Regions from separate parts of the Salinivibrio costicola subsp. alcaliphilus genome, predicted to be linked through region 2. Evidence: predicted binding sites of a transcription regulator. Region 2 holds the regulator's gene; each other region holds the start of a gene.
What was found. The regulator CRP, encoded in region 2, controls carbon source genes, mostly activating them, when cyclic AMP is high. The targets are predictions, from matches to a motif close to TGTGANNNNNNTCACA.
Positions count from the first base shown of each region.

Region 1 (6,885 bases), on a different contig from region 2:
ACAACCGGTGCATTAAAGTGCTCTTCTGCCAGGTAACGCTCATGCTCAGAGGCTAAATCAATGCCCCACTCAACGGGGAATTCAAAAGTTTGGCCGCTGTTTTGCAAAATAGTGACCGCATCGGTGTAATCCACTTGCGCAAAGTCGGCGTTGACGAATTTCTCCAAACGAGTCAGGACATCTTTATTGATCCGCTGTTCAAAGAACTGCATGTCATCTTTGCGCTCATCCAACACGGCCTTGAAGACATATTTCAACATGGCTTCTGCAAGCTCGGCAGAGTCATCAAGATCGGCAAACGCCACTTCTGGCTCAACCATCCAGAACTCAGCCAAGTGACGGCTAGTATTGGAGTTTTCTGCACGGAAGGTGGGACCAAACGTATACACTTTACTGAGTGCACAGGCGTAAGTTTCGGCATTTAACTGACCCGATACGGTCAAGAACGCTTCTTTGCCAAAAAAGTCTTGATCGTAATCGACTTCGCCTTGTTCGGTTTTTGGCACGTTGGCCATGTCTAGGGTAGACACCCGGAACATTTCCCCCGCACCTTCACAATCCGACGCTGTGATCAGCGGTGCAGACATCCAGTAATAGCCTTGCTCATGGAAAAAGCGATGAATGGCTTGTGAGAGCGTATGACGTACACGTGCAACGGCACCAATTACGTTTGAACGTGGGCGGAGATGCGCCACTTCACGCAAGTACTCAATCGAATGGCGCGTTTTCGCCATTGGATACGTGTCTGGATCGTCAACCCAGCCAACGACCTTCACTGCCGTTGCCTGAAGCTCATAGGCTTGACCTTTTCCGGGCGATTCAACAACCTTACCCGTGACCTCAACGGAGCAGCCTGCGGTCAGGCGCAGAACGTCTTGCTGATAATTATCCAGCTCATTAGGGACCACGGCCTGAATAGGGTCAAAACAAGAACCATCGTAAATGGCAAGAAAAGAAATACCGGCTTTGGAATCTCGGCGTGACCGGACCCATCCACGCACAGTCACTTCAGTGTCGACTGCCGCCTTGCCGCGCAGGACGTCTACTACAGGCGCGTATGTCATAATTCGCTTTTATCTCCGTTTAGGTAATGCGGCCAACGGGGTGTGACCGCATCAGTGATTTTGCAAGTTAGACTAGCAAGTTTACCTGTATCCTGTATAGCTTCAAGGTTTGAGCGTGTCTGAGAGCTGAAATTGGCCAATTAACCCTTCAAGTTGTTCAACCAGCTGCTCGAGATTTGCACTAATCGCTTTCACCTCATTAGCATTGGTTGCGGTATCGTTGGCGTGACTTTGAATACGACCCACTTGAGCGAGCAAGGCATCGGTCATTTGCGCCTGGTGATCACTTTGTTTGCTGATGTCATTGGCGTTGTCATTGACCGTTCTAACTTGGTCGGCGATATTACCCAAAGCGGTAGAAAGTTCCATCACGGTTTCTGCACGTTGATTAGCACTTTCACTGGTCGCTTCAACCGCCTGCGCAGAGGCTTCACTGCCTGCACACAAGTTTTCAATGATGGTTTGGATTTCACCAGTGGCATCATGGCTACGACTGGCAAGGTTGCGTACTTCGTCGGCAACCACCGCAAATCCTCGGCCTTGCTCTCCGGCTCGAGCAGCTTCAATGGCGGCATTCAACGCCAATAAGTTAGTTTGCTCGGCAATTTCCCGGATCACGCTGAGGATCGTCGTTACTTGCTGGCTTTGTTGATTAACATCCAATATTTGTGTGCGTACTTGGCCAATATCAGCCACCAACTTACGAATGTCATTGGCCGCGACATTCGCCAGATCACTGCCCTGATTGGCACTGCCTGCGGCAGATTCACTCAATTGCGCCGCTTCTTGAGTACGATTTTGAATGTCGTGTTGATGCTGCTGCACATCATCGATGGCTGAAGACATGTCATTGGTTTCGTGACGTTGGCTATCAGCTAATTGATCGGTATGGCTTGAGACACGGATCAGATTCATGGCCTCAGCAGACAGGGTTTCTGAGGTGCGCTGAACTTGTTGCAGGCTGGCAGCAAAGTTATCAAGCAACTGGTCGCAACTATTGCACAGTTCACCAATCTCGTCGTCACGGGTATTGTTGAGGCGCTCGGAAAGATTTTTGTCGTGGCTGGTGCGTTTCATAAAGGCAGAGACGCGCTTAAGCGGGGAGACTACCCAGCGGCGAATCACAGTGAGTGAGATTAAAAATCCAATCACAGCGATGCTGCCCATGATCCCAGCGGTAATTAACATTTCTCTATCGATAGTGCTATACAAAGGCTCAAGATCATACTCGAGCCGGATAACACCGAGTACGGTGCCTTCCTCTGCTACGTGGCATTGCAGACAATTGGTACCGCGATAATCGCTGCTCGCTTTCATCGGCAGGGCGACCACCAATCCTTTTCCCGCATCAGCATCAAAGGTTTCGACAATGGTTTCACCTTTGAGGGCACGTTGGTCAATGGCATCCTGAGCAGATTGCTCAGGATTTCCTGGGCCAAAAAAGCGGGTAATTGCCTCTCCACGGATCACGCGAGCGTCGTCGATGCCTTTGTGTGACAGCATTTTCTCTCGCAACGTATTACGCTGACTGATGGTGCCGGTGAGCATCAGCATATTAAGGCTATCAAAGTAGTTGGACGCTTTATCTAAGGTTTGCTCGCTGACAATCGATGTCATCAAGGCTTTTTGTTGATGCGACTGATAGGCCAGCGAGGTGGCGAGCACAAGAGCGAAAACAAGAAAAAGAGCAAGAAGAATTTTGCTCGCAAGGGTCATACGCATGAGTCAACCATTTGTTATTAATTTATAGAGTTATCAGTTCTAGCCTGTAGCGGCTATGTTAAACCGAGAGCGCACTTGTGGCGGTATCCTCATATAAAATGTGTGATTTCATCGACGTAAATCGTCCCAATAATGAGATGGAAACCCGTATTGCGAGGCATTCTGGCCGCACAGACTAACGGGTGTGCTCGGATGAATGCGTTTGAGTCGGCCAGCGAATTTAAGTAGCATGCGGCCTCTTGTTGTTGTTGGAATGAAGTAAAATGACCACTGAGTTGTTTAAAGAATTTACCTTTGAGGCGGCACACCATTTACCGAATGTGCCAGAAGGCCATAAATGTGGGCGTTTACATGGGCATTCATTTACGGTGCGTTTGTATGTAGAAGGCGACGTTGATCCGTATACGGGGTGGGTGATCGACTTTGCCGAAATAAAAGCGGCTTTCAAACCGATTTATCAGCGCCTGGATCACTACTATCTCAATGACATTGAAGGGCTAGAAAATCCAACCAGTGAAGTGCTAGCACACTGGATTTGGCAACAGGTAAAACCGAATCTGCCTCTGTTAAGTCAGGTCATGGTGAAAGAAACTTGTACCGCAGGTTGCACTTATCGAGGTGAGTAACGAAACTCGACGTGAGTAACAATACTCGAGGTAAATAAGAAGCAGTCGAGAGAAATAAAAAACGCCGAGTAGCAGTGCCTAACTTTATGAGGTTACTTTAGTACTCGGCGTTTTTTGTCGCTTTTTCGACGTGTGCTTTGCTCCATGACGGCGCGATTTATCTTGTCACCGTCATCGTCACTTAGGCGATATTCAAATACTTGTGTGTTTGCACGGATAAACGCCAGCCGCGCGCAATGCAGGTGTCGATGCAAAGTTTGGTTGCACGTGGCTTTTGGCTTACCGGCTGCAGCGCAATGGTTGCACTAGGAGAGGCTGGGCAGGTCTCAAGCAGAATCTCTAGTTGTGTAATGTCCTTTTCTGTCCCCACCGGATGTTTTATCTCATTGGCTCGCGCCATCGCACTGGCGAGAACGGGCAATTTACCGCGCATATTGATTTTGGGCGACACCGTTACCCAGGTGGCTTGGCTCGCATAGACCGTATAGGTGCCACTGGTTTCAATTTGGCATTGGCATCCAGCCTCTTCTAAGGCTTCCGTTAAAGGTACCAAATCATAAAGACAGGGTTCGCCCCCGGTAATCACGATATGCTTAGCGTGATAGCGTTGCGTGATTTCAGTGACGATATCTTCGGCTCCTAGCCAGCACCAAGTCGGTGAATCCTCTGACTTATCAATAATAAAGATCTTATCTTGCTGATCCTTATCATCCGTTTCCCAGGTTTGCTTAGTATCGCACCAGGCACATCCTACTGGACATCCTTGCAAGCGGACAAAAACCGACGGAACCCCTGTGAAGGTGCCTTCGCCCTGGATCGTTTCAAATATCTCGTTGACTCGGTACATGGTGATTAATAGCGATAGAATATGAGCTCCGCATTATGCCAACGAATAAGTTTGAGATCTTGTTTTTTAGCCCGCGATTAGAGGATGAACAGCGTTACTGTTTAGACAGGTTTTGTGAGTTTGTACGCGATTTCAAAGATACAAAGTGACAAATGTCACGTGCTAGCGGCCAATTGCTTCACAATTAGTTCGCGAAGTAAAAAAATTCACCTAAATAGGCGGTGTCAGGGTTTATCGCCACAGCCACGTAGTAATAGGAAAGGGCATGATTATTGGGCAGCCGGGACATATCGATCATATTAAGCGCAAAAATGCGGGCACGATTTATAACTTAATCGACCGTTTTGAGCCTATTTCGCGGATCGAACTCTCGAAACGCAGCCAACTGGCGCCTGCCAGTATCACCAAAATTGTGCGCGAACTGATGGACGCTCACCTTGTAAAAGAGGCGCCGATCCAAGAAACGAGCATGCGCGGGCGTCCAGCTGTAGGGCTTATGCTGGATAACGAAGGCTGGCAATTTTTGTCCATGCGTCTAGGAAGAGGTTATCTCACTCTGGCGCTGCATTCGCTAAGCAGTGAAATTTTGATTCAAGAACGGCATGAATTAACGGTGGTGGCGCAAAGTGCATTACTCACTACCGTGGTCGATCATGTCAATGCGTTTTTCTCTCGTCACCAACAAACGGTGGATCGTGTCACCAGTATTGCGATTTCGCTACCGGGCTTGGTAAATAGTGCCCAAGGCACCGTGATTCAAATGCCGCACTTCGAGGTCGACCATATGCCTCTAGGGCCTGTATTACATCGTGAGACCGGTTTACCGGTATTTGTGGGGAACGACACCCGTTCTTGGGCACTAGCGGAAAAGTTGTTTGGTAACGCGAAAGAAGCAGACAGCGCCGTTCTGGTCGCGGTTCACAGCGGCGTTGGGGCCGGTATTGTGCTCGAGGGCAAAGTGCTTCAAGGGCGGATCGGTAACGTTGGCGAGTTAGGTCATATTCAAATTAAGCCCTTTGGTAAGCGGTGTTTTTGCGGTAATTATGGCTGTTTGGAAACGGTCGCAAGCCTGTCCGCGATCTATGAGCAGGTGGAGACATTGCTCAATGAAGGGCATCCGAGTTGCTTGCACGACCAACCCCTCACGATAGAGGCTATATGCGATGCAGCGGTGTCAGGCGATGGTTTGGCCCACCAAGTGATCACCGAGCTGGGGCATCACTTGGGAACCGCCATAGCGATTGTGGTGAATTTATTTAACCCAGAAAAAATATTATTTGGTGGCGAATTCAATCGCGCTAAATCGGTCTTGTATCCTGCGATCATGGAATGTTTAAAAACGCAGACGATTCCGCTGTATAGCAAGTACCTAGTCTTGGAAGAAAGCTATTTCTATACCCAAGCGACGATGCCTGGAGCGGCGATGGTAAAGCAGGCGATGTACGATGGCAATTTGCTGATGAAAGTGCTGGAGGGCTAATCGTTGCCTTGGTTGACAATTAAAAAGCGGTTAAAGAAAAAGCAGGTGTTGATGCACCTGCTTTTTTTTGATCTTGGCTAAGGGCGTTGGTTAGCTGTTTTTACGCTCTTCACCCAAGCATGCCGCCGCGGTAAATACTACGTCGGTTGAGCTATTCAGGCCCGTTTCGGCAGAGTCTTGTAAAACACCGATAGTAAAGCCAATCCCAACCACTTGCATGGCAATCTCTTGTGGAATACCAAACAAATTACACGCGAGTGGGATCAACAATAGGGAGCCGCCAGCAACCCCCGACGCGCCGCACGCGGATACCGCGGCCACCACACTCAACAGCACAGCCGTGGCGATATCCACTTGGATACCGAGTGTATGAACAGCAGCCAGGGTTAATACGGTAATGGTGATCGCCGCGCCTCCCATATTGATGGTGGCACCGAGTGGGATAGAGACAGAATAAGTATCTTCATCCAAATCAAGGCGGCGGCATAGCTGCATATTCACTGGAATGTTGGCTGCAGAGCTACGGGTGAAGAAAGCGGTGAGACCGCTCTCACGCAGGCAGCGAAAAACAAGGGGATAGGGGTTTTGACGCGTTTTGATATACACAATCAGCGGATTTACCACCAAGGCGATGGTTGCCATACTGCCGAGTAGCACCCCCAAAAGGTGTAAATACCCCATCAAAGCATCAAAGCCACTTTTCGCTAACGTGCTTGCTACTAAGCCAAAAATACCCAAAGGCGCAAACCGGATCACAAAGCGGACGATCATCGATACCCCCTCGGATACATCCGAGAAGACACGTTTGGTTTCGTTCGACGCATGATGAAGAGCAATACCTAAGCCAATCGCCCAAGCCAAAATACCAATATAGTTACCACTCATCAACGCGTTAACAGGGTTGTCAACGATATTGAAAAGTAGCGTACTTAATACCTGGCTAATGCCCTCTGGCGGCGTAATGCTAGCATCCGTTGCGGCAAACTCGAGGGTAGTCGGGAACAAAAAACTCATGGTCACCGCGGTCAATGAAGCCGCAAGGGTGCCGATAAGATAAAGCCCAATAATGGGGCGCATGTTGGCCCGTTGGCCTTGTTTCTGGTTGGCAATGGACGCTGCCACTAAAACGAAAACCAAAATGGGTGC
Region 1 covers NZ_MUFR01000036.1:4,210-11,094, forward strand. The annotation lists gene asnS (asparagine--tRNA ligase) at 1-1,064, opposite strand, end outside; gene BZJ21_RS12035 (methyl-accepting chemotaxis protein) at 1,167-2,786, opposite strand; gene queD (6-carboxytetrahydropterin synthase QueD) at 3,050-3,412, shown strand; gene queE (7-carboxy-7-deazaguanine synthase QueE) at 3,594-4,259, opposite strand; gene mlc (sugar metabolism global transcriptional regulator Mlc) at 4,525-5,739, shown strand; gene sstT (serine/threonine transporter SstT) at 5,830-6,885, opposite strand, start outside.
Region 1: mlc (sugar metabolism global transcriptional regulator Mlc) is a predicted target of CRP. The motif match lies at 4,404-4,419, and genes of this name have one in related genera.

Region 2 (6,885 bases):
GGCAAGTCCAGCCTGTTTGCCTTGCTACGCCACCAACTTTCGCTTGATGCAGGGCACTATGATTACCCCAGTCAATGGCAAGTGGCTTGGGTGGCACAAGAAACCCCCGCATTGGATAAAAGTGCGCTGGAATATGTGATTGATGGCGATACCGAATACCGTGAGCTGCAAGACGCGCTGCGCAACGCTGAAGCCAAAGATGATGGCAATGCAGTGGCGTTGTTACACGATAAGCTCGATGCGATTGGCGGCTATACCATAGAGGCGCGCGCCGCAAGCTTGCTGGATGGATTGGGATTCAGTCAGACGCAAATCCATTGGTCATTAACGCAGTTCTCTGGGGGCTGGCGCATGCGACTTAACTTGGCACAAGCTTTGTTATGTCGCTCAGATTTACTGCTACTCGACGAGCCCACCAACCACCTCGATTTAGACGCAGTGATGTGGCTAGAAAAATGGTTGCAGCAGTACCCGGGAACCTTGGTCTTGATCTCACACGACCGTGATTTTCTTGATCCTGTGGTCAATCGTATCATTCATATTGAGCACGCTAAGCTGAATGAATACACCGGTAACTACTCGGATTTTGAAAGCATGCGCGCGCAAAAGTTAGCACAACAGCAAGCGCAATATGAGAAGCAACAAAAGCAAGTTGCTCACATGCAATCCTACATTGACCGTTTCCGATACAAAGCCAGCAAAGCCCGCCAAGCGCAAAGTCGGATAAAAGCGCTGGAACGCATGGAAAAGGTGCTACCGGCTCAATACGATAATCCATTTAGCTTTACCTTTTTACCCCCTGATGCATTGCCCACTCCCATTCTTATGATGGATAAGGTGGCCGCTGGCTATAACAAAACGCCAATTATCGAGAACATTCGCCTTAACTTAGTGCCTGGGGCGCGCATTGGCCTGTTAGGGCGTAACGGCGCGGGCAAATCAACGCTGATCAAGTTATTGTCGGGCGATTTGCCGGCGATGGCTGGCGAGCTAAGCTACTCTCAAGGGGTGAAAATAGGTTATTTTGCCCAGCATCAACTCGATACCTTACGTATCGATGAAACGCCGCTCCAGCATCTAAATCGCTTAGCACCAACTACTGCCGAGCAAACCCTGCGAGATTTTCTCGGACGGTTTGGCTTTCAAGGTGACAAAGCGTTGGAAAACATTGGCCCTTTCTCTGGCGGCGAAAAAGCACGTTTAGTCCTTGCATTGTTAGTTTGGCAAAAACCGAACTTGTTACTGTTGGATGAACCGACTAACCATTTGGATCTCGACATGCGCCAAGCGTTAACGCTCGCATTGCAATCCTATGATGGCGCGATGGTGATCGTCAGCCACGATCGCTTTTTATTGCGTGCGACAGCCGATGACTTGTATTTGGTGGACAAGGGCGCAGTGCTACCCTTTGATGGCGACTTAGACGACTATCACCGCTGGCTGACCGAACAACAACGCGCTGATCGTGCGGAAAACAAAAAGCAAGCCGCAGACGAAAAACTTGCCCCACAGCAAACGCAGTTAGATCGAAAAGCACAAAAGCGTCGTGAAGCCGAATGCCGAAAACAAACGGCGCCACTACGAAAAAAAATTGACCGTTTAGACACAAAGATCGAACAACTTTCTGCCATTATCGCAGAAGCAGAAAACCAATTAGCGGATCCCGCTATTTACCAGAGTGACAACAAAGCCCGTTTAACGGAGCAATTGCAACGCCAAGCCGATGCAAAGTCGACGCTCGAAGAGGTGGAACAAGAATGGATGGAGCAACAAGAAGCGCTAGAAGCCCTGGAGGCGACATTCAACCAACACTAACGCCTGGGATGGCAAACGCCGCCGATCTTTGGCAGTTTTGTTTGCACCACTATGCTAAGCAAGAGGTCAAACAAGCCTGCCTTAAATTACAAGACGAGCACCAAGGCAATGTGAACCTTGCTTTGTTGCTCGCTTGGATTGAAAGCCACGGTTACGGGCTTAGCCCCGAGAGCCTCACCCAGCTTAAGCACGCCTTGAGCCGGTCTGAACATTTGCTGATCGCTTATCGCCATCTAAGACGCGATCTCAAGCCACGCGTGGGAACCGGCCAATATAAAAAAATGCTCAACTTTGAACTCAGTTTAGAAAAGTTCCAGCAACAAGACTTGATTGAAGTGCTTAATCGTCAATCCTGGCTCACACAAGCCGCGTCTCCCTTGGCCTATTATTGCCGCCAGCTATCCCCCTCTGCCCGAAATCTCTATACACCACTACGGGTAGACCGGCCTACAAAAGAGGATGGAGCAGACGATGATGACACCCTTTAATCCCATTCCAACTGCCCGTAATGCGCATCTGCAAACCTTACTGCCACGCCTGCTGCGCCGGCAACCGCTTTTTGCGCCTATTTGGCAAGCGTTTGATCTGCCTGACGGTGACTTTGTCGATCTTGCATGGACGCATCATCCCGAAGTAGGACAGCCTATTATTGTCTTGTTTCATGGTCTGGCAGGAAGCTTTGATAGCCCTTATGCCAATGGATTATTGGCCGCTTTTAAACAGCAAGGCTGGTGCGGTGTGGTGATGCATTTTCGCGGTTGCAGTGGCCGTCTTAATCGCGCGCCGCGGACTTATCATTCCGGCGAAACGGAGGACGCTCGAGCATTTTTGACCTATTTACGCCAGACCTACCCGAACAATGAGATTGCCGCTGTGGGAGTCTCTTTGGGAGGAAACATGTTGGTGCGCTACCTGGCCGACTATCAGCATGATCCGATTGTCAGTTGTGGTTGTGCCATTTCTCCCCCGCTCGATTTAGCGGCGTGCTCGACCCGTATTCAACAAGGGTTTTCCCGTGTTTATCAAGCGTATTTGCTACGGTCGATGCGACAAACCTTATCGGAAAAACTTACCCGACACCAAAAAGTGGGTCGGTGGCATGCTGGGGAGCGGCCAAAGATTAAAACTCTGTTCGAGTTTGATCAAACGGTCACCGCACCGCTGCATGGCTTTGACGATGCTCAACACTACTATCAAAGCTGTAGTGGTTTATCTGTCCTTGACGCTATTACGGTCCCACTTGCGATTATCCATGCGAAAGACGATCCCTTTATGACCGACGCAGTGATCCCAACCTCGCCTCTGCCCGCGAATATTGACTATCAACTGAGCGAGCATGGTGGGCATGTTGGTTTTGTTACCGGCAGTTGGCGCCAGCCACAGTTCTGGCTGGAGCAGTCGGTGCCTCACTGGTTAGCCTCACGCCTTTGCTCGTCCCGTTAAAAAGGGACGCCACGCAAAGCAAAAAAGACCGACGCACATTGATCGACTGCATTGTGTTGAATGATTGGGTAAAATGCGAGCTGATTCACAATATCAGCATCAAGCACCCTAACGTCTCAGCCATAAATCAACAAAAGGTGATGTAGTATGATGGTTCCTTGGCAATCGGTCCCTGAGGAAACACTGACTCGTTTAATCGAGCACTTTGTGTTACGGGAAGGAACCGATTATGGTGAGCAGGAAGTCAGCTTTGCACAAAAAGTGGCGGATGTTCGCCAACAACTGCAATCCGGCGACGCCGTGATTGTGTATTCTGAGTTGCACGAGACAGTGGATATTCGTCGTAAGGAAGCACTCAGATCTTAGCATCGCTGTACGCAATAAACAGCGATACACATTCAGACTGAATGACAGGGCGCGTCATGTCGGCTAAACATCCAATCATCGCGGTCACCGGCTCTTCAGGAGCAGGGACCACCACCACGTCCGAAGCATTCCGTAAGATGTTCCAGATGATGAACATCAAAGCGGCGTGGCTAGAAGGGGACAGTTTCCATCGCTTTACGCGACCGGAAATGGACGTCGAGATCCGTAAAGCACGTGAGCAAGGACGGCACATTAGTTACTTTGGCCCCACCGCCAATGATTTTCCGCGATTAGAGCAGTTTTTCCGTGAGTACGGTGAACTCGGCACAGGCAAATATCGCCGCTACTTGCATACCTTTGATGAAGCGGTGCCCTACAATCAAATGCCAGGGACCTTCACACCATGGCAGGATTTACCCGACAATACCAACGTACTATTTTACGAAGGCTTGCACGGCGGTGTGGTTGATGGTGAGGTCAATGTCTCCCAACATGTCGACCTATTGATTGGTATGGTCCCGATCGTCAACCTTGAGTGGATTCAGAAATTTGTCCGCGATACCCGCGATAGGGGCCACTCACGCGAAGCGGTCACCGACTCAATTGTGCGGTCGATGGACGATTATTTGCATTATATTACGCCGCAATTCTCACGCACTCACATTAACTTTCAACGGGTGCCGACGGTCGATACCTCCAACCCACTGAACGCCAAAGGCATTCCTTCGTTGGATGAGAGCTTTGTGGTGATCCGCTTTCGAGGGATGAAAAACGTCGACTTTCCTTATCTGCTGCAAATGATCACGGGGTCTTTTATGTCACGGCATAATACACTCGTCGTGCCAGGCGGTAAGATGGGCTTTGCGATGGAACTTATCATCCGTCCATTGATTCAGCAGCTAATCGAAAAAGGCAAGATTGGCTAGGGCGTAGCGCATCTATCGTGTATTACTTCTCAAGCCGTGATCTTAGCCACGTTTTTGCCAGGTTTTTAGGCGGTTGGCCTAGATCAAAATCAAGAAATTGCTAACAAAAAAAGATACACTCTTGTTAACATACAGTGAGCTTGTAGCCCGCGCCCAGACTTCGTATTCTGTGCATAGATCTGGTGGGTTACCCCTCAGACAAAGATAGGACGTTGTTGCCGGGCAACACATGCAGAGGAAATAAGTTATATGGTTCCAGGAAAACCTCAAACAGACCCTACACTCGAGTGGTTCCTTTCACATTGTCACATCCACAAGTATCCGTCTAAAAGCACGCTGATTCATGCAGGCGAAAAAGCGGAGACCTTGTATTACATCGTGAAAGGGTCTGTCGCCGTTCTAATCAAAGATGAAGAAGGCAAGGAAATGATCCTGTCTTATCTTAACCAAGGTGATTTTATCGGTGAGCTAGGCCTTTTCGAAGATGATCAGGAGCGTACCGCTTGGGTTCGGGCTAAGTCTCCTTGTGAAGTGGCAGAAATCTCATTCAAAAAGTTCCGCCAACTGATCCAGGTTAACCCTGATATATTAATGCGTTTGTCCTCACAAATGGCGCGCCGTTTGCAAGTGACCAGCCAAAAAGTGGGGGATCTTGCCTTCCTGGACGTCACGGGCCGTATTGCGCAAACCTTGTTGAATTTAGCGAAGCAACCCGATGCCATGACGCACCCTGATGGCATGCAAATTAAGATCACACGTCAAGAAATTGGCCAAATCGTTGGTTGTTCACGTGAAACCGTGGGGCGTATTCTTAAAATGCTGGAAGAGCAAAATCTTATTTCAGCCCATGGTAAAACCATCGTGGTATACGGCACACGCTAATCGCGCCGCTCTCTGTATCACCAACCGACGCCCTGGCGTCGGTTTTTCTTTTTAAAACAAAAAAAAGGAAGAGCGAACTCTTCCTTAACCGTTTAGGCCTCGTTATATCCACTATTTGTTAGTGCGTGCTCTCAAAAATTTTATCCGCTGAAGCGGCAACAAACCCCTGGTACAACTCACCGTTGGGCAACACATAACGCTTAGCAAACTCATAAAACCCACCTGGAATGGTTTGCGTGCCATCAGGGAAAACAACAGGGACACGGTCAGCCATGGTGGAGGATTGCTCCAGATAAACGGATGCGTCCCCTTTTACTTCCCCACCCGCTTCGTTAATTGCAAAGCCATTGTCTCGCAGCTTTTGATTAACCGATTGGCAATGATCATGCGCCTTTAACTGATTGACACTCACTGTGAAATGATTCGCGCCATAACCGTGCGCGGCTACCCAGGACGCGTATTCACTCTCCTCAGCAAGCGCTTGATAGGTGGCGCTATCGATGTCCCAAAGCCGCCCCTGATGAAGAAAATCGCTCCCTGTTAGTGACGACGCATCGACTTGTGTCACCAGCTTATGAACAATGGCTTGCAGCGCAGGCGAGCATTGCTCGACCATCAATTCACTGATAAACACTTTCGGCATCAAAGGATCGGGGTGCTCGAAATGGCAGGCATTGAGCTTTTTCGCTTCAAAGGTATAGTCCCCTTTTTGCTGATAGCCTAGCGCCAGGAAGGGGCGCGCCAAGACCTCAAGCCCAACCTTGGGCAAACCAAATGTCCGCAAGGCAATATGATCATTGATTAAAGGCTGCCCTTCTTCGAGCAAGGCATGTACCTGATGTGCCGATGGGCAAAGACGGTTAATATAGTCTTGCCATAATTTATCGAATAACGCTTGGCCACTGTCCATGTTGGTCTCCTTAATCTTGTTGAGTCGGAATACCGGGGGCGAACGTCTCAGGCAGTACCACCTGATCCCCTTCCATTGATGCCATGGGATAAGCGCAATAATCGGCGGCATAGTAGGCGCTTGGACGTAAATTACCCGACGCACCTGGCCCGCCAAATGGCGCATCACCGCTTGCCCCTGTCAACTGACGATTACGATTCACAATCCCTGCGCGAATATGATCGAGGAAGTATTGCCATTCGCCCTCGTCTTCACTGATAAGGCCTGCCGACAAACCATAGCGGGTATCATTCGCCTTCGTGATCGCATCAGCCATATCCTGATAGCGCTGCACTTGTAGTAGCGGACCGAAATACTCTTCGTCGGGTAACGCTTGAATGCCACTCACATCTAAAATCCCTGGAGAAATCACCGCATCGTGTAAATGCTCGCACTCTATGACGGGGGTAGCTCCCAGATCGATCAATTTCTGCTGTGTGGCCAAAATCCCCTCGGCGGCAGCCATTGAAATTTGGGCGCCCATGAAAGGCGCGGGATCATCAA
Region 2 covers NZ_MUFR01000002.1:120,199-127,083, reverse strand. The annotation lists gene BZJ21_RS01285 (ABC transporter ATP-binding protein) at 1-1,815, shown strand, start outside; gene BZJ21_RS01280 (TIGR02444 family protein) at 1,824-2,303, shown strand; gene BZJ21_RS01275 (hydrolase) at 2,287-3,258, shown strand; gene BZJ21_RS01270 (YheU family protein) at 3,406-3,624, shown strand; gene BZJ21_RS01265 (phosphoribulokinase) at 3,681-4,550, shown strand; gene crp (cAMP-activated global transcriptional regulator CRP) at 4,800-5,432, shown strand; gene BZJ21_RS01255 (DUF1338 domain-containing protein) at 5,551-6,342, opposite strand; gene astD (succinylglutamate-semialdehyde dehydrogenase) at 6,353-6,885, opposite strand, start outside.

Region 3 (6,885 bases), on a different contig from region 2:
CCCGGCTAACCAAGGCTGTGCTTTTACCGTCTCGGCCAACGTCGGGGTAGTTAGCCAAATGATCTCCATACCTGCGGGCGCGTCGAGTGGTTGGGCATCCTCTGCGGTATCGAGCTGGATCACCGCATAGCCTTTGGCATCGCGAGGCAAGGTTTTGATCTTGGCTGATAGTGCCGGCAACGCGGTCATGTCGGCAACCATAAAGAACCAATCCGCGTCGCGATTAATCGGCGCAATCGTTCCAGGGCCGGCAATGTTAATAGTATCACCCACTTGGGCATTCAGCGCCAAGCGCGCGGCAAAGCCACAGTCGGCTTGCTCGATTTGGTGGCGAACCATATCCACTTCAATTTGGTGCTGGCTAGGCATAAAACGGCGAATGGTATAGGTGCGCATCACAGGGCGCTCACCTTCTGCTACTCCGCTCAGATCCGTGCTGCCCGCTTTATCAAACAATAACTTGATATAGCTGCCTTCACAGTCAGCGGGGAAGTTCGCGAATGCGTCGCTTTGTAAGGTCAAGCGTTGCATATTGGGTGTGATGGTTTGGGTATCAATAACGTGCGTGAGGTGATAGCTAGGCTGTTTCATATTTTCTGACTTAAAATCATTATCATTTACAATTAATCATACCATCTGGATGCGAGATGTGTAAGTGCTTTACATTGTTTTACGCTTCTTAGCTAGGCAATGCCGTGAGAAGTGAGTAATATAATAGCGCATTATTATTACTAAAAAACAATCACATGGAGCAAAAATGAAGAAAGTCATACTTATGGGCGCGGTGGCGGTGTTGCTGTCGCTGAATGTCTCAGCCTCTGAGCTCAAGCCGATCATGAAAGAAATGAAAATGACCTTTAAAGAGGCGGCGAGCGCACAAAGCATCGAAGCGATGCAAGCACCGGTCGCGAAATTAGAAACCCTGATCGCGCAAGCCAAAGCGGGCAGCTATCCACCGGAAAAAGCAGAGACCTTCATGGAAGGGTTCGATAAACTGGCGGTGACGGTAGAGGGAATTGATGCCGCGCTGAGCGAAGGCGACCTCGATAAGGCACAACAAGGCATGCGCCAAATCGATGCCTTGCGTGAAGAGTATCACGACAAACGCAACCCAAGCATTTGGCAGCGTTTGTTCGGTTAATAGCCGAATAATAGGAATATAACGACAGCAGGTGCATGATGGCGACTCAAAAAACGATTTTGCGTTATCCCTCGCTGTCGGTGGCGTCTGCGTTCGATAAAGAGCAGGCGCTGATCCGCCGGATAGAGCAGGGCGAGCTCAACGAGGCATTACTGCTTTGGCAGCCAGACGCCCAAACCTTGGTGCTGCCGGCGGGCCAAAAATGGCCACAAACGCCTGAATTGCGCAGCGCCCTATCAGCGTTAGGTTGGCAAATACAGAGCCGCCGAACTGGCGGTGCGCCGGTGCCGCAACTACCCGGCGTAATTAACGTGTCTTATCTGACGGTGTGGCCGAATAACACCCCTTATCATATCCAGACGGCTTACCAGTATTTTTGCACCATTTTACAGTCTTTTTTCCAGCAGTTAGGCATTGCGACCACGGTGGGTGACACGCCCGGATCGTATTGTGATGGTGACTACAACCTCAATATTGATGGCAAAAAAGTGGTGGGAACCGCCCAGCGTATCCTGCGTTTAAGCGCGGGTGCAGGAATGGGCGCAGACGATGCCAAACAAACGGTGATGCTGGCGCAAGCGTGTCTGCTGATTGATGCCGATTGCCAACATATTGTTGCCCCTGTATCGCTGTGTAATCAGTTGTGTGGTCACGCCGATCGCATTGAGGCCGAGGTGCATACTCCATTAGCCGCGCACTTAGATGAACTGCCGGCAACCGAGCAGCTGTTTCAGTTGTTGACTCAAGCGTTTATGGCGCGCCCGCCACTCGTGGTGGGCAAGGTTTGAGGCCGCGGCTCAATATAGTATGCTTTAGCACAGTCATGCCTAAAACAAATCCCAAGGAGTGAGGAATGCGCGTCCATCTTGTTATTCACGAGGCGTTTGAAGGCCCAGGAGCCATTTTAGATTGGTGTGACGAGCGTGCCTATCATGTGACCACCAGTCATTTGTATCGGGGCGAGCCGTTGCCAGAAACCGGTGAAGGCATTGATCTGCTGGTGGTACTCGGCGGGCCGCAAAGTCCAGATACGCCACAGTCTGAATGCCCACATTTTGATAGCCCGCGCGAGCAAGCACTTATAAAACAGTGCATTGAACAAGGCAGTGCGGTATTAGGGATTTGCCTCGGCGCGCAACTGATTGGTGAGGCATTGGGCGCTTCGTATCAGAAAAGTCCTGAGCCCGAGATTGGTTATTTCCCCATCCAGTTAACCGAAGATGGCCACATTGATGAGCATATGCCGCATTTTGCCCCACAAGAAATTGTGGGCCATTGGCACCATGATATGCCGGGGCTGACACCCAATAGTCGGGTATTGGCTAGCAGCGAAGGCTGTCCGCGCCAGATCGTGAAGTACGGACCACGGGTATATGGCTTTCAATGCCACCTTGAATTGACACCTCTGGCGGTTGAAGGCTTATTGCACGCCGCCTATCCAGAGGGCGAGGTCGCTAACAAGCGCTTTATTCAAGACCCTGCCTCCATTCGCGCCTTTGATACGGCACCGATGAATGCGCATTTGTTTGCCTTTCTCGATAGCGTGCTGACCGACAACGATCTCGTCACTGAGTGGCTGTTTTAAGCGATTAGGTTAGGAGCACGGTAACCGTAACTGTGCTCCGCTGCTAGGCGTCATTGTTTGAGCTTCATCGTCTGAGCGCCATCTAACGCGTGTTAGTGCAACATGCCTTCACACACGGTAGTGGCATCATCATCCAATAAACTCAACTCAATAGCTATCTTCATCGCTGCTACCACATCACCCACCGGCATGCTCGGGGCGCGGTGTTTGCACGCTTGTGCTGGGCTGTAGGGAATATGAATAAAGCCGGCGCGTACCTCGGTGTGATGAGCCAGCGCATGCATCAAGCCATAAAACACGTGGTTACACACAAAGGTGCCCGCGGTGTAAGAAATACTGGCAGGATGATGGGCTTCGTTTAATGCGTTCGCTAAACGGTTGAGGGGTAAGGTAGAAAAATAGGCGTTGGGCCCAGATGGCACCACCGGCGTGCCATGCGGCTGCTTACCGGCGTTGTCCGGGATGGGCGCGTTCTGATAATTGATCGCTACCTTCTCTAAGCTTATCTCGGCGCGGCCACCGGCTTGGCCAAGGGCGATCACCATCACCGGACTGAGTGATTCTAGCGCGCTGTGTAACGTCGGTAAGCTATCGTCAAAGGTGCAGGGCAGGCGCACGGCTTTAACGATGCACTCCTCATTGGGCTGCCAGCCTTCTAATGCTTGTGCCACTTGCCAAGATGGGTTTTCACTCTCGCCGCCGAACGGTTCAAATCCGGTTATCAATATCGTGTGCATCCAATGCCTCGCGTAAAAAAGCGGTAGAGCTGTACTCTACCGCAGGTTTACCAGCCAATCACGCAAAGGAAGATTTATTCAAACAGATAGAGATAATCCTCATAACCGGCATCGGCCATTTTATCGACGGACACAAAGCGCATTGCGGCTGAGTTCATGCAATAACGCAAGCCGGTGGGTGCGGGACCATCCTCAAACACATGGCCAAGGTGCGAATCCGCCACCTTACTACGCACCTCGGTGCGGCTGAAAAACAGCGAGTTGTCCGGTTTGGTAACCACGTACTGCTTATCGATGGGCTGCGTAAAGCTTGGCCAGCCGGTACCGGATTTGTATTTATGGGTGGAGGAGAACAGCGGCTCACCCGAAACGATATCGACATAAATACCAGCTTGCTTGTTGTCCCAATACGGGTTTTGGAACGCGGGTTCAGTGCCGTCTTCTTGTGTGACCTCGTATTCCATGTCTGACAACATCGTGCGTATTGTTTCATCCGAGGGGCGCGAGTAGCGGATATTCGTTGATGTCTTATCCTCCGCTTTTTGCGCATCGATCATTTCTCGCAAGGTGACCGGGTTGTCTTTGCGATCGTCACCAAAAATCTCGTCCAGATACTGATCGCGACCCGATGCGTAGCGATAATAGCTGTAACGTACGCTGTGGTTTTTATAATAATCCTGATGATAACTTTCTGCTGGCCAGAATTTCTCGAATGGGATCAACTCGGTTTTGAGCGGCTTTATGAACACGCCTAACGCGCCAATTTCCGCCATAAAATCGGCAGCAATTTGTTTTTGCGTTTCAGATCGATAAAAGATCGCGGGGCGATACTGCGGGCCGCGGTCAACGAATGAGCCTTGATCATCGGTGGGGTCAATATGACGGAAGAACTGATCTAACACCTGCTCATAACTCACCAAGTTGGGATCATAGGTGACATCAATTACCTCGATATGCCCGCTGGTGCCGGACGAGACTTCTTCATAGGTTGGGTTTTCAAGCTCACCGCCTGAGTAGCCAGACACCACATCAATCACGCCGTCGAGCTTTTCAAGGTCGGCTTCGGTACACCAAAAGCAACCGCCGGCAAGGGTCGCCTTTTGATAGCCTTGGGCTGTGGTGGCGGTATCTTTCACCGCCGCATAACTTGCTATCGATAGCAAACTGAATACTGTGAACGCGATGACTCGCCAAATTGACTTACGCTGTTTCATTATTGCCTCGTTATTAGAGTTTGTCTGTGTAAGACCTGCTTACTGCGCAGAAACTTTCATCAACTCACTCATTTTTTATTGATAGCAATAGATAGCGTACAAAGTCATACAAGGATCAATAAAGCGGTTAGGATCACCAAAGCAACTGGCCTAACACAGGTGCAAGTAACACAGTGACCATGCCGGCAATCATCATCACCACGCTAGATACTACTCCTTCTTCGTGACCAATTTGATACGCTTTAGCGGTACCGGCACCGTGGGCCGATGCACCCAAACTGGCGCCGCGTCCCAAGCGTGATCGAATCGCAATCACGGTCAAAATACTTTCACCGATTGCCATCCCAATTACGCCAGTGAGAACCACAAACAGCGCGGTGAGATCGCTTTGCCCGCCAATCGCTTTGGTGGCTTCCACGGCAAAAGGGGTAGTAATTGAGCGCATCGCCAAACTGCGTTGCAGCAGTTCAGACAGCTCAAACACCCGCGCTAACACCACAGTACTGGTAATCGCGACCAGCACCGATACAGTCACGCCTATCGACAGTGACAACCAATGGCGGCGGATGAGCGCGCGGTTATCATACACAGGGATCGCAAACGCCACAGTCGCCGGGCCCAGCAGCCACAGCAACCAGTAAGATTGCGCCATGTAGTCTTGATACGGGATCTTAAACCCAACCACCACCGCGACAATCAGCAAGGGCGCGAGCAACAATGGCATCACCAGAATGGAGGGGTGGCGGCGATACAGCCATTTGCTCATGTAATAAAAGCCAAGGGTCATTAAAAAGCAGGTGACGCTCAATAACGAGGCATGAAGCCAAGTAGGTAAAGCAGACATCATGGCTTAGCACTCCGGTTTTAGATCAGGGTGGTGCGCGTGGTGGTTACTGCGGCGGCGTGCCATTTTAACCTCAAAACGATACACTTTATCGACCACCCAAGCGGTTGACGCAATCACCATCGCGGTACTTAGAATCAGGACAACCATGATCTTACCGCCTTCTTGCAGCAATAAATCTTGGTAGTTGACCACCGCCACCACCGCCGGCACAAAAAACAGCAACATCTCGGCTAACAGCCACGCCGCCCCGCGGCGCAACCAATCGGCACGGACAATTTTCAACATCAATGCGCCTAATAACAGCAACATGCCGGTGAGGTTGGCCGGTAGTGGAATAGCAAAGGTGGTGACCAACCAATCAGACAAGAACCAAATGCCAGCAAGGACAAAGACTTGTAGTAGGGTAAGTAAGGCGTTTTTAATCAATTGCATCGAAGGCGTGCCAAGAATCTGTGAGATGGCTCATAGTTTACGTCTTAGCAGAGAGTGAATAAAGTGACTTTTTTTTATTTAAACTATGCCAAAATGGCATGGTTGACGATTAGCTTTTAAGGGCCGTTTATGGATATTCGTGCGTTGCGCTATTTTATTGCCTTAGTGGAACAGCAGAGCTTTACTGCCGCATCGGCGTCGTTGCATGTGACGCAACCGACAATCAGTAAAATGGTGCGTAACCTCGAGCAAGATGTGGGTCAGCCATTGTTGCACCGAGAGGGAAGGCGGTTTTGGTTAACCGATGCTGGTGAGGTGGTGTATCAGCGCGCGCAGAGCATTATTGCTGAGTTTGAGCAGCTAAATACAGAGCTTGACGATCTCAACCAACTGGCGCGCGGCCAGCTTAGATTGGGGATGCCACCGATGATAGGGCCGCTGTATGCCAATGTGTTGCGTGAATACCGCCAACGCTACCCAAATGTCGCGCTCAGTATTGTTGAATACGGGGGGCGGCGCACCGAACAAGCGCTGATCAATGGTGAGATTGATGTGGCAATCACCATGCTCACCGACACCCAGCCCGAGTGCTTGCAAAGCTTACCCTTACAAACTCACCCCATTTATGCAGTGCTACCTAACCAAGCCGCGTGGCGTGCGCAAAAAAGCCTGACGTGGCAGGCAGTCAAAGACGAGCCGTTTTATCTGTATAGCGCTGAATTTACCTTAAGCGATCGGATTATTGCCCGCTGTGAAGAGCATGGTTATCAGCCCACCATTGCCGCGCGTAGCAGTCAGTGGGATTTTTTAGCCGCCTTGGTAAAAAGTGGTGCTGGGGTAGCGTTTTTACCCGCGCCTTTATGCCAGCGCCTCAGCGCCAGCTTGGAAGACAGTGAGTTATTACTAGTGAAACCGATAAGCCCGGCGAT
Region 3 covers NZ_MUFR01000033.1:23,219-30,103, forward strand. The annotation lists gene BZJ21_RS11525 (siderophore-interacting protein) at 1-591, opposite strand, end outside; gene BZJ21_RS11530 (cytochrome b562) at 758-1,141, shown strand; gene BZJ21_RS11535 (lipoate--protein ligase family protein) at 1,180-1,929, shown strand; gene BZJ21_RS11540 (glutamine amidotransferase-related protein) at 1,995-2,726, shown strand; gene pcp (pyroglutamyl-peptidase I) at 2,819-3,463, opposite strand; gene msrB (peptide-methionine (R)-S-oxide reductase MsrB) at 3,538-4,677, opposite strand; gene BZJ21_RS11555 (LrgB family protein) at 4,811-5,521, opposite strand; gene BZJ21_RS11560 (CidA/LrgA family protein) at 5,528-5,956, opposite strand; gene BZJ21_RS11565 (LysR family transcriptional regulator) at 6,086-6,885, shown strand, end outside.
Region 3: BZJ21_RS11560 (CidA/LrgA family protein) is a predicted target of CRP. The motif match lies at 5,976-5,991, and genes of this name have one in related genera.